One region of the Paenibacillus sp. NPDC101420 genome, then DNA from elsewhere that is predicted to be linked to it. Evidence: riboswitches for the same ligand, from Rfam matches in the RefSeq annotation. Region 1 holds a riboswitch; each other region holds the start of a gene.
What was found. Region 1 has a riboswitch for cyclic di-AMP ahead of ACQKMP_RS29970 (3D domain-containing protein). Riboswitches for the same ligand answer to the same signal wherever they lie in the genome.
Positions count from the first base shown of each region.

Region 2: it holds a riboswitch for cyclic di-AMP, as region 1 does, so the genes downstream of both, ACQKMP_RS19855 (hypothetical protein) here and ACQKMP_RS29970 (3D domain-containing protein) in region 1, are expected to answer to the same signal.
Region 3: it holds a riboswitch for cyclic di-AMP, as region 1 does, so the genes downstream of both, ACQKMP_RS22555 (alpha/beta fold hydrolase) here and ACQKMP_RS29970 (3D domain-containing protein) in region 1, are expected to answer to the same signal.
Region 4: it holds a riboswitch for cyclic di-AMP, as region 1 does, so the genes downstream of both, ACQKMP_RS30330 (C40 family peptidase) here and ACQKMP_RS29970 (3D domain-containing protein) in region 1, are expected to answer to the same signal.

Region 1 covers NZ_JBNNSE010000014.1:10,980-14,188, forward strand. The annotation lists gene ACQKMP_RS29960 (HD domain-containing protein) at 1-471, shown strand, start outside; gene ACQKMP_RS29965 (TatD family hydrolase) at 583-1,353, shown strand; cyclic di-AMP (ydaO/yuaA leader) riboswitch at 1,551-1,780, shown strand; gene ACQKMP_RS29970 (3D domain-containing protein) at 2,062-3,209, shown strand, end outside.
Region 2 covers NZ_JBNNSE010000004.1:438,113-441,321, forward strand. The annotation lists gene ACQKMP_RS19850 (hypothetical protein) at 1-421, opposite strand, end outside; cyclic di-AMP (ydaO/yuaA leader) riboswitch at 555-720, opposite strand; cyclic di-AMP (ydaO/yuaA leader) riboswitch at 1,141-1,330, shown strand; gene ACQKMP_RS19855 (hypothetical protein) at 1,521-1,931, shown strand; gene kdpF (K(+)-transporting ATPase subunit F) at 2,064-2,141, shown strand; gene kdpA (potassium-transporting ATPase subunit KdpA) at 2,154-3,209, shown strand, end outside.
Region 3 covers NZ_JBNNSE010000005.1:475,985-479,193, reverse strand. The annotation lists gene ACQKMP_RS22570 (endo-1,4-beta-xylanase) at 1-281, shown strand, start outside; gene ACQKMP_RS22565 (Nif3-like dinuclear metal center hexameric protein) at 393-1,187, shown strand; gene ACQKMP_RS22560 (hypothetical protein) at 1,272-1,445, shown strand; cyclic di-AMP (ydaO/yuaA leader) riboswitch at 1,667-1,851, shown strand; gene ACQKMP_RS22555 (alpha/beta fold hydrolase) at 1,958-2,767, shown strand; gene selD (selenide, water dikinase SelD) at 2,921-3,209, shown strand, end outside.
Region 4 covers NZ_JBNNSE010000015.1:23,765-26,973, forward strand. The annotation lists gene ACQKMP_RS30320 (M1 family metallopeptidase) at 1-554, shown strand, start outside; gene ACQKMP_RS30325 (hypothetical protein) at 566-1,396, shown strand; cyclic di-AMP (ydaO/yuaA leader) riboswitch at 1,611-1,749, shown strand; gene ACQKMP_RS30330 (C40 family peptidase) at 1,803-2,231, shown strand; cyclic di-AMP (ydaO/yuaA leader) riboswitch at 2,591-2,732, shown strand; gene ACQKMP_RS30335 (C40 family peptidase) at 2,738-3,209, shown strand, end outside.

The DNA of each region.
Region 1 (3,209 bases):
CGTGGTGAGGTGACAGTGAAGCAGTATTTAATGCTGGATGAAGCACTGGTACAGACGGCTTTTATGCAGTGGACGCTTGAGAAAGATGAGCTACTAAGCGACTTGTGTACCCGTTTTATTCATCGTAAACTTTATAAATATGTTGAGGTGGAGAATCTCGATACAGATATGATTACTGAAATTCGCAGCAGTTTTGCGGCAGCGGGACTTCACCCAGAATATGATTTGGAGATTGATTTTCCGACAGATCTGCCCTATGATGTGTTCCGTCCGGGAGAAGCTTTTGACAATAAACAAATTCTGCTGCTTGATCGGCATGATCATCTGCGGGAAATTTCAGAGGTGTCGGATATTGTGCGTTCTATTAGCGGCATTCACCGTGGAAGATATCATCTTTATTTTCCTCAGGATAAGTTAAGAAATGCGCTTACGCGATTGCCTGCTTCTATTGCAGAGATTTTTGCAAAATAATACAAGAAAATATGGGATTTTTGACAGGAAGAGTAGAAAAATAAGATATCACGGATAGCGTGAAACTTATATTGTCTTATATTAAAAAAAGAACAAGGAGTGAGGGTTAAAATGTTTCTGTTTGACACACATACGCATCTGGATGCACCTCAATTCGACGAGGATCGCGAAGAAGTTATCGCTCGTGCTGTAGAAGCAGGAGTTAGCAAGATGATTAATATCGGATTTAATCGGGAGACGATTCCCTCAACGATGAAGCTGGCGGAATCTTATGATTATATTTATGCGGCAGTGGGTTGGCATCCTCAGGATGCGATTGATATGAAAGAAGGAGATCTCGATTGGATCGCTTCTCTATGCAGTCATAAAAAAGTAGTGGCTATTGGTGAAATCGGACTGGATTATTACTGGGATACTTCTCCCAAGGATGTGCAACATGAAGTTTTTCGCAAGCAAATTGGACTAGCCCGTGAATTAAATATGCCGATTTGTATTCATGATCGTGATGCACATGAGGATGTTGTACGGATTTTACGGGAGGAAAAAGCAAATGAGGTTGGAGGCGTGATGCACTCGTTCTCAGGAAGCTGGGAAACAGCTAAAATGTGCTTGAATCTTGGTTTTCATTTATCCTTTGGAGGACCCATTACGTTCAAAAATGCAAGAGTGCCAAAAGAAGTGCTTGCGCAGACACCACTAGACCGATTATTGATCGAAACCGATGCTCCATATTTGACTCCACACCCCTTCCGCGGGAAGCGAAATGAGAGCGCTCATGTGAAGCTTGTAGCAGAGGCAGCAGCTGAAATTAAAGGGTTAACATGGGAAGAATTGGCTAAAATAACGTATGCGAACGCACTGGAACGATTTGGGATTGAGTGAAAACGGGAGCAAAACAGGTGAAAAATAGAGAATGGCCGATATATTAAACTTTTTTAATATAAAAACGGCTGAATATTACAATATTTTAACCATATTTTTGCGTAAACGTGGTTGAATCGTCCTTTACAACATGCATCAAAACAGGATATCATCTTTTCAGTGATGTGAGCTGTGTTATAGTGACAGCCATTGATTCATGGATCGTCTCGCTGAGTCTCCGTATGGAGAACGGGGGAACCAATATTGACCTACCGCATGCCTGTATTTTAAATACGGTTTAGACGTGCCGTAGGACAGTATTTGATTTCTTCACGTGGTCTTTGGGGTGAATTTAAGGGCAACCGCCATGAGCGGGTGACCTGAAATAGGGCGTCTCTCTTTCGTCCGAACCCGACAGCTAACCCCGTAAGCGCAAGTAAGAGAGGCAACCTCGTGCACAAGCATTCTCTATTCTGATATTGGAGAAGCCACGAAAGAGTCCTCAGTTGAACTCTTTTTAGGCTTTTTTATTTTTGAATAAATAGAATGTTGCCCACATACTGTTATATAACAGGGGTGGGAGTAGCTGTGCCGAGCAGGCGATCCATGAGCAGGAGACGCTAAGTTATTACGTGCGTGTCCTGTGACAATCTCAAATAGTTTCGTCAAAGGAATTCAGTCCTCATGATATACAATTGACGACGGGGCTATGTAAGGAGGATGGAGAGAATGGGCGTATTCCAACCAGAAGTATCCCATGATTCGCAGTCATCCAGCAGGTCTTTCGCATTACGGTGGGAGCAAGTAAATACTCGCGTACTTTTACTTGCAGGCGTGATTTCAGTCGCTATCGCGCTACTTATTCTGCTGTACGTACACGGTCAAAGTAACAAACAATTATTTTTAGTAATAGACGGGCAAACACAGACGCTTGAAACGCGGGAAGCGCTTCTTGGTGATGTGTTGGAGAAAGAGCAAATTTCGCTGCAGCCGCATGATGAACTATCTTTAGGTCTGAGTGATGAAATAAAAGACGGTGACCGTGTCGTTATCAATCGTGCGCAGAAAATTAGTCTTACTGCGGATGGAGCAACAAAAACGTTATATACGACCGAGGACACAATTGGTAAAGCAATTGAGAAAATGGGCATTACCCTAGAAGGTCATGATAAGATTTTCCCTTCGTTAGACACCACCATTTCTGCAAACATGGAGGTTAAGATTGTTCGCATCAACAAACAGACCGTACAGCGAACAACTAACTTACCCTTCAGAGTCATCAAGACAGCAGACCCCTCCCTTACTGTGGGAACAGTTAGAGTGGCACAGGCAGGCAAACCAGGCGTCATGATTCAGCATATTGAGAAGATCTACCAAGACGGAGAACTGGCCTCTATGCGCATGATTGGTAAGGAAGTACAAACGGTAACGAAAGATAAGATTATTGCCGTTGGTACCAAAGCACTTCCTAAGCCGGCTGTAGCTAAGACTACAACAACTTCCAAATCAAACACCACTTCAAAAACGGCTAAGGTTAGCGCTAAGACTAATAATGTCACAAGCAAGGCTGGCGTAGACTTTGAGTACAAGAAGATGATTAAGAACGTCTCCATGACAGCTTATTCATCAGAAGAGCCAGGTATTGGTAACAAAACTGCTTCCGGAACACGCGTAACGGAAGGTCGTACAATTGCGGTAGACCCGAATGTAATTCCTATTGGCTGGTGGGTATATATCGAGGGGCTTGGATTCCGCCGAGCAGAAGATACTGGCGGTGCCATTAAAGGCAATAAAGTAGATGTCTATTATGATTCACTGAGCCATGTGCGTAATTTCGGACGTAAATCACGTACCGTTTATGTGATTGGACCTGTGAA
Region 2 (3,209 bases), on a different contig from region 1:
CTTCATTCTCACAGACTGCGGCATGCTCCAGCCATAGTCGGAATTTCTGTTTGCGTATAACGGATAAATGTAAGGGAAAGGTGTTGCGGGATCTCATTACGTACCAACCGACTGCAACGTCTTTCCACGGTTCCTTAAAAGCGGTGAGCCACGGAAAACGTTGGTGTGCTGACCAATCCTGCAGCTGTTGCTTTTCTCGGATATTTTTATATATTTCGTATATAATTGTTCGGTCCATACAGTATTCACAGGTAGATGGGCTGCTGAAATGGCGAAGTGATTCAATCTGCTTCTGACCAAAAGCATAGCCGACAATAGTTCTGTGATGATCCTCTTCGAACCACAACGCTCCAAAGCAAACATAATTTAGACTTATCGGCTCAAGTAGCCCTTGCTGAGTTCCCCAATAATAGTGTTTCATTTCTTTCACCCCGTCCAGCATGCTATCACCCTATAGATTCAGGTAACGCAAAAACCGCAGCAAGAGGAGGACCTCTGCTGCGGTTTTGGAATACAGGTATACACACACCTGTGCCAAAGCGTGGCGGATCAAGGGTCTCTCTCTTTACGCTTACGAGGTTAGCTGTCGGATTCGGACGGTGAGAGTCGCCCTACCTATGTGAGACTTGAACAGTCTCCTTCGGATTCACCCCAAGTAGGCCATGTGGCCTGATGGTTCCCCCGTTCCCTGCAAATGCAGGAACTCAGCGTTGAATGTATTTCGTGAAATAGATTCAACCCGAATCATACTCTTTTCAAGGTGTTTCTGTAAAAACAGAAAGTGTTCTTTTGAGCGCAATTTAAACCAAATCCTGCCTACTACGACGAAAAAGGGAACCAAATAGGTATTTATTGCGAGTTATCGGGCTTCTTCCTCGCTTAATCTCGCTTTCTTGTTTCCTTTCTTATATAGGCGATTTTTGGTGATTTCACTAATCGTGGTGAATAAAATCACATGGTATGACCGTTTTTCGCTAATGGATTGAAACTCGAGTAAACAAGAGATATAGAGAGATTGGATATCAAGTAAGCGCTATCCAATGCGAAAATAGTTTTTAATTTGCATTATTTTGGCATCAATCAGGTTTTACAATACTTCCTGCATAAGGGTATGATTACTCCTGTTTCAACAACAATCGAATATTTGATCCGCTTAATTTCCGATAAGGAAAGCGGGGGAACCAACAATCGGCAGACGATGTGAGAGTCGGAAGCCGGTTATGGGGTGAATCCTGTAGAAGATGCCAGTGAGCTCGCATCTATACAGGTAGGGCGACTCTCACCGCCCGAATCCGACAGCTAACCTCGTAAGCGTATGGAGAGAGGATGAGTGCAATGTGACCGCTAGCGAGCCACAGAGGAGAATCCTTTGTGGCTTTTTGCTGTGCTTTTTTAAGCAAAGCATTTATGGAAAACCTCACGAAGAGGTCGTTATATTCATCATTAGCGGTAGCTTTTCTTTCAAGATCAGGGTGATCAAGCTCTGATCTTACAAGCAAAGCATTTGAGGAGAATAAGAGATGACAGATCAGAATGAATATGTACTGGTATGTGCGCCAACGAAGGCAGGCGAACATTTTATTAAGCTTCTAAAATTCAGAGGCATTAAGATGGCCGGATTGACCAACAACTTGCCTGAGAAGGCCCTACTCGAAGAGATGGGGATTGAACAAGTCGTTCTAGTTGATACCCGCCATCAGAATACTTGGTTTCGCCCGCCGTTTCCGGTAGGCCGGGTATATCTGTTCGAGAGCAGCTTTACGTTATGCTGCCGTTACATTCAGATGTGCCGTACCTGGACGACACAGCCGATTTTTGTAATTACAAGCTCAATAAATCCTAGATTGGTCTATAAAAGACTTGGCGCGAGTTATGTAATCTATTCCCACAGCGGTGATGCTGATTTTCTGGTAGATAGATCACCTCATTAAGGATAAAAGAAGGAGTGCGGAAGATATGATGGATCTGTATATGGTGGCTTCGTTAGCTGTAATTTACGGGTTATTTTATGGATTTATGCGCTGGTGTGCAGGTGTAGTTGAGGATACGGGGAGGGATAAGCTGTGATTCTAGTAATCGCTGTTACCCTACTGCTGTTTATATATCTGGTTTATGCATTGATTCATCCGGAGAAATTTTAAGGAGGGGCATTCATGGGCATTTTGCAAATTGTTACTGTAATCGTAATTCTCATCTTGCTGGTTAAGCCGATGGGCACGTATTTATATTATGTGTTTTCTAATGAACCGAACCGTACGGATCGATGGTTTGGAGGTATGGAAAAAGGGATTTTTAAGCTGATCGGCCTGAAAAAACGGGACGGTATGTCCTGGAAGAAGTATGCGCTCAGCTTTGTTTTAACGAATATCGTACTGGTTACTTTCAGCTATATCTTTCTTCGATTGCAGCGGGGTTTACCGCTAAATCCGAATGGAATTGCGGATATGGAACAGACGCTTTCGTTCAATACGGTGATTAGTTTTATGACTAATACAAACCTGCAGCATTACAGCGGGGAGACGGGACTTTCGTATTTTTCACAAATGGCTGTCATCACGATGATGATGTTCACGTCTGCAGCGAGCGGATTTTCTGTTGCGGTTGCCTTTGTCAGAGGGATCACAGGACGGAAATCAGTCGGGAACTTCTTCGAGGATTTCGTTAAAGCACATATTCGTGTATTCATTCCTCTAGCTCTGCTGGTTTCATTGGTACTGGTAGGACTACATGTGCCGCAAACACTCAAACCATCGCTTGAAGTCACTACACTAGAGGGGCAAACGCAACAAATTGCTATCGGTCCAGTAGCTTCTCTGGAATCGATCAAGCATTTGGGCACCAATGGTGGCGGCTTCTTCGGAGCCAATTCATCGCATCCTTTTGAGAACCCTAATCCACTTACGAACGTGCTAGAGATTCTCTCTATGTGGATGCTGCCAGCTTCGCTCCCTTATATGTACGGATTGTTTGCCAAGAACAAACGTCAGGGCTGGGTAATTTTTACCGCAATGATGACCTTGTTTGTTCTGCTATTAAGCCTAAACTTCTATGCTGAATCGAAAGGCAATCCGGCGATCAATGCACTAGGAATAGAATCTTCACAAGGTAGTATGGAAGGTAAAGAGGTGCGCTTCGGCATACCGCAGTCTTCCTTGTTTACTTCAGTAACAACCGCAGCTACGACAGGTAGTGTTAACAATATGCATGAT
Region 3 (3,209 bases), on a different contig from region 1:
ATGTATCCATGTTCCGTTTCGATGACAAACGAATGGACTTAAAGACAGTACCTGCTGAGCTGCTCGAGCTTCAAGCAGATCGATATGAAGCGATGTTCGCACTGCTGAGAGAATACCGGGACGTGATTAGTTCGGTCACGTTCTGGGGAGCAGCGGATGACTATACCTGGCTGGATGATTTCCCTGTTCGTGGGCGGAAGAACTGGCCGTTCCTATTCGATGAAGGGCATAAGCCGAAGCCAGCTTTCCATCGAATTATCACCTCTGCCACGAAATCATAGAGTGGGCAAGCTGCTCAAATAATGAACTGTGAACCCGTCCTTATATCGATTAAGGGCGGGTTATTTATACGTTGATAGATTAGTAGAATAGATCTCAAAGGGCGGATTAAAGTGAGCGTGACAATTAGAAGGATTCTGGAAGATTTAATAGGAGCCATGGAACAGATAGATGGGACTGTGGATACTCTTAAGCCGGGGAATCCAGAAATGGTGATTACAGGGATGGTTACGGCATTTTGCGCTACGCAATATGTTGTGGAGCGAGCGGTTGCTATGAACGCCAATTTGTTGATCACACATGAAGGTGTGTTTTACAGTCATCATGAGACGAGTGAGTGGTTAGAGGATGACCCTATTTATCTTGCGAAACTGAGTTTAATCGAGCGTTCTGAACTGGCTATTTTTCGTTATCATGATTATTGGCATAGGCATCAACCAGACGGGATCATGGTGGGCTTGCTACGAGAGCTTGAATGGTCAGCCTATGTGGTTGAGCAGCAATCGACTGCTACAATCCTATCGATTCCAGCTATGACGGTAAGTGAAGCGGCACAGTATATAAAAAGAAAGCTAGGTATCTCCTATTTACGTGCTGCCGGAGACGTATCCCAGATATGCAGACATGTGGGGATATTAGTAGGTTACAGAGGAGGTGGGACGATGGCTATTCCTCTTTTTAATCAGCACAATCTTGATTTAATTATTGCTGGCGAGGGCCCCGAATGGGAAACTCCAGAATATGTGAGGGATGCTGTCCACCAAGGCAGATCAAAAGCGCTGATTATGTTAGGTCATGCGGAAAGTGAAGCTCCAGGAATGAAATATTTAGCTGAAGTTCTGGCACAGAAATACCCAATGATTCCTACTTATTTTATTGCTGAACAACCGGTCTATCAGCTGGTTTAATTCGTATAAACCGAAATGAAGAATAAATTTGCATATTATGGAGAAAATGATTGGAAACTAGGTCACTGAGAAAGGAGTGTTTCAATGGAAATTCCTTTGGAGGCTGATGAAGTGTTAAGTCGTATCAAAAAGCTTCAAACCGATGGAAGCTCGATCAGCAAAAAACAAGTGAAGCAAAGCGATCCTGATCTTATGAGAAGTGCGCTGTTCTTTTTTCCGAGCTGGGAGCATGCATTGAAAAACGCCGATCTGTTGTAGCCATATGATTGTATAACGAAGCCGAGTGGTTCAGGGATTGATCTCTGATGGCCGCTCGGCTTTTTTTAGATATATTGAGTAAACAAGAGCAAAAGAAAGAGAAAACGAAGTGTATGCTCAATATGAAATGAAAAGCATGGCTTTCAACATTATTTTGCCCACGGCTCAACTTTACAAGAAACCTTACACGGAGTATGATTCATCACATAACTGACAATTACATAAGAAGTCCGCTTAATTTCCGTTAAGGAAAGCGGGGGAACCAACAACTGGGAACCAGTGTAACAATCGGTACTAGTTATGGGGTGAATCCTGTTCCAGGTGCATAAATGCATCCATGCAGGTAGGGCAACTCTCACTGCCCGAATCCGACAGCTAACCTCGTAAGCGTATGGAGAGAGGATGAATGGCGTATTTGATGATGAATAGCCACAGAGAATCCCTCTGTGGTTTTTTGCTGCGTTAAAAAGCAGATATAGTTGTAGAACCTATCTATGAAAGAGGTGTTAACTTTGCCTATTGCTAAACTGAATGGAACTTCGCTCTATTACGAAATCAATGGAACAGGGGCTCCGGTTGTGTTTATCCATGGACATGGATTAACACATAGTATGTTCAAGCCACAATTGGAGTATTTTTCTGATAAATATAAAGTGATTCTGTGTGATTTACGGGGGAATGGCAAATCAGGTGAATTACTGCAGGCCCCAAACGAGATTATTGAAACCCAATGTCTAGATATAATAATGCTATTGAATGATTTGGGTATTCGTGAGGCTGTTTTTGTTGGGAGTGCCTATGGGGGGCTCGTCGTTCAGCATATTGCGAAACAATATCCAGAGCGAGTAAAAGCGATTGTTGTCGCGGATAGCTTTTGTAGAAGTCATGCGTCAACGATAATCGGTAAAATCCAGCTTATGGCTGCTTATTGTAGTTGGTTAATGTATTACGCTCCAAGTGAGCTTGTACTGCCTTCGATTCGTATGATGTACCGGGAACGCTGGAATCTGGCTTATAACGAGATTAGAAGAGGACTTCTCGATAAACGTCCACGGGAATTGTATCGGCAAAGGCTGGCTACGAGCCATGTGGATTACACTAGATGCTTAAAGTCTTTTAAGCGTCCCGCCTTATGTATTGTAGGTGACTTTAGTGAATTTGGAGTTAATTGTATGAAGGATATGGTGTCTCAGCTGCCACATGCTCAGTTAGTGATCATCCCTAACGCATTAGATCCTAGTAATCTGTGTCAGCCGGAGAAATTTAATGCTATACTTCAGCGGTTTTTGGAGAAACAGCAGGAAACTCAGCAGATTAGTTGATCTTAGTGGTAAGTGAGAAATGAGAGGCGTCCCATAGCCGGGGAGTATGTACTGGCTACGGGGCGTTCTTCTGTATGTCTGTATTTTGTACAATGCTGTCTACTGATGTAAGATTAAAGATATTCGATATTAACTATCTAAAGGAGCTGAGTCATGATGTCTCAAGCCGAAACCATAAAATTGACCTCATTATCTTCAAAAGGGGGCTGCGGCTGCAAAATCGGTCCCGCCGATCTCATGCAGGTTATTCGCAGTCTACCACTAACCGTTCCTAATCCGGATCTACTTGTAGGTCTGGATACCAGTGATGACGCTGGGGTATATCGATTAAGTGATGATCTAGCGTTAGTGCAAACTGTTGATTTTTTCACGCCGATCGTGGACGACCCTTATTCCTTTGGGCAAATTGCAGCAGCTAATGCGTTAAGTGATATTTATGCTA
Region 4 (3,209 bases), on a different contig from region 1:
GAAAGCTAGTACTTAAGGATATTGAGCGCCAAGTAGGCACTAAGGCAATGAACAGCATCATGTCCACTTACGCACGTAAATTCCGTTTCCAGCACCCCACTACGTCTGATTTTCAAAAAGTCGTTGAGAAGGTAACCAAAAAATCATGGCAGCCTTATTTCGAAGATTATATTTATGGTGGTGGTGCTCCTGATTTCTCAGTAGATACGATTACGATTAAAAAGAATGGCAACAGCGATGCTCAGAGCTATGAATCCATAGTAAAGATTACAAACAAAGGGAGCCATTACGTTGACGTTCCCATTAAATTCACATTCGCCGATGGCTCTGCTACAGAGCGGGTCTGGAGCGGTGAAGGAGCAGAGACTACATTCCAATTGTTAAGCGATAAGCTTCTTCTCTCTGCTGAGGTTGATCCTGAGCATACCATTCTGTTAGAAAACAAGCATCTTAATAACTTCAGACTGGCGGAAATAGAGCCGAAAACGCTCTCCCGCTGGACATTAAGTGTAACTAAACTAGTTGAAACCGTGCTCGGAACTCTTGTCTGGTGAGGTGAATGATTGTGAGAACATCGATAACCCGCGGCTGGCAAAGCATGAAGGAGCAATTTTATATTCTGATTCTGCTCTTCATCTACCGACTGCTCTGGGGCTACTTTATGTACGGCTTCATCCGGTCTGCTATCGTTCCAATTCTACTGCGTTATCCAGATAAAGACGCTGGAGGCAGCGGAATGGGCAGACTACTCTATTATGTCGAAGGGCAGTTCAACTTGAACACAGATCCTGCGATACGTACTTGGTTATGGATGTTCCTAGGGCTTGTTGTCTTACGACTGCTACTCTCCCCCTTCATAAGGGCAGGATTACTGCATGAACTCCATCAGGAGCGAAAAGGAGAGCGTGGCCTGTTCTTTTTTCCAGGTATGAAGCTTTATGGATTTCCAGTGTTTATCTTCAGTCTAATCGAATGGGCGCTGGCTCTACTTCCGTTATACTGGCTTGCTCCAAAAATGTACGGGCTATTCTTGTCCTCCTTTCTGAACTACTCTTTGTTACTTCATCTAGTTCCATACGTATTGGCATGGCTTATATACATCTTTATCGTGCGCCTGTTCCTTCTATATATGCAGTTTGGGTATACCAGCGGCACGGGGATGTTCTCCTCCTTATTCATTTGCTTGAAGTCGCTGATTCCGGCAATAGGAATTTCAACCATACTTGGTGCAGCAGGCCTGATCCTTTTGCTAGTGTGCGGAATAACGGGTATCTTCTGTCCTGGCCTACCAGCACTTCTTATTCGTCAACTTTCATCACTGCCCTCAACACTCTTCAAAATGTGGGGAATTTCAGCTCAATATCATCTATGGCACAGTAAAGCATTTCCACAATAATTTGAAGCTTTACAGAACATAATATAAGAGTCCCGGTTCCTAAATCAGGAGCTGGGACTCTTTCGCGTTATAGACAAATTATGAGGATTTGCAAAATCGTAAAGACTTTGTTACAATAAGTCCTGTTCCATTGGTAACAAGTTTGTAATCATTTGAAACGATTTCTACATAACTTCATGTATTTGTCGTAGTCATGTCGATAATTCACTATCTGGTGCATAAAACGCCGAATTCCTTGCACCGGGAAGTGGGGGAACCATATTTTGGGTGAATTGATCTCGCTTTGCAGTGATCATAGGGGAACCTTCTACCGAATCCTTAAGCTAACCTCACAGGCATTGGAAGGGGTACAATTTTTTTGAAGAATTTAAGAAAAGCATGCGTCGCTGCGGCGCTAGGACTTGTGATGGCGTTCTCTATTGGTGGAGGAAGTGCCTTTGCAGATTCTAAGATGGACAGTGTTATTTCAAAGACAATTGGAGTTGCCTATAAAACCGGAGGCACTAGCACTGCCGGGTTTGACTGTTCTGGATTTACTACGTATGTATTCAAGAAGGTGGGTCTTTCTTTGCCCCGTACTTCAAAAGCTCAATATAATGTCGGAACTCCTGTAGCTAAAAGTAAATTACGTTCAGGTGACCTAGTTTTCTTTAACACATTGGGCAACGGCGTATCCCATGTCGGCATTTATGTTGGAAACGGAAAATTCGCACAATCATCATCTTCATATGGCGTGACCATCACTTCACTTAGCCAATCCTACTGGGCCAATCGCTACGTTGGTGCTAAAAGAGTAATGAGTACTTCCTCATATCAAGCTATAGCCTACGATTAATACTTCCCCACAACTATAACCTCACAATTACATTATATAGACCTGGGTTTGATTATTGACTTAATCGAATCCAGGTTTTCTTTTGCCTTATTATATTCTTTACACCTCTTGAACGGACTTTAAACACTTTTATTTGATAAAAATTTCAATAAATATAAAAATTAGTTTAATATTATCGCTTACATATACATTTTGTCTTTAAAAAAACGAATTTTTCTGCATGATTATGTTAAAAACGATTGCCAAGCGGCACTCTGTTTGTTACAATAACTGCAGTAAGATTTTAGTAACATTTTTGTAATCATTAAGTTGTTATTTACAAAGGTTTTGTCATGTATTGATTACAAGCTATTCCTAATCAACAGTATCAGCCGAGTTTCCTAACTATTAGGAAAACGGGGGAACCAACTTTGGGTGAATTGACCTCCATTTTTAGAGGGGTCATAGGGGACCTTCAACCGAACCCTTAAGCTAACCTCGTAGGCATCCGGAAGGGGTATAAACTTTTGAAGAAGAAGCTAGCAGCAGCAGTACTTAGCTTTTCCATTATTTTCACCATCGGAGCAGGAAGCGCTTTCGCGGATTCCAAAATGGATAAAGTGATCGACAAGACCATCGGAACTAAGTACGTATCCGGCGGCATCTCCACAAATGGATTTGATTGCTCCGGATTTACAATGTATGTATTTGATAAAATTGGTATAAACCTACCACACCAATCAGGTTCCCAGTATCAAATGGGTACTGCTATCTCCCAAGATGATTTAAGATCTGGAGATCTTGTATTCTTCAATACAAGTGGTAAGGGTGTCTCCCATGTCGGTATTTATGTCGGTGAAGGCAAGTTTGCACACGCATCTTCCTCCCGCGGTGTAACGATTAGCTCCCTGAGTGATAGCTACTACGTGAAACGCTACATCGGTGCTAAACGAATTATGAGCACAGATGCTTATCATTCTGTTGCTTCTGAGACAGAAG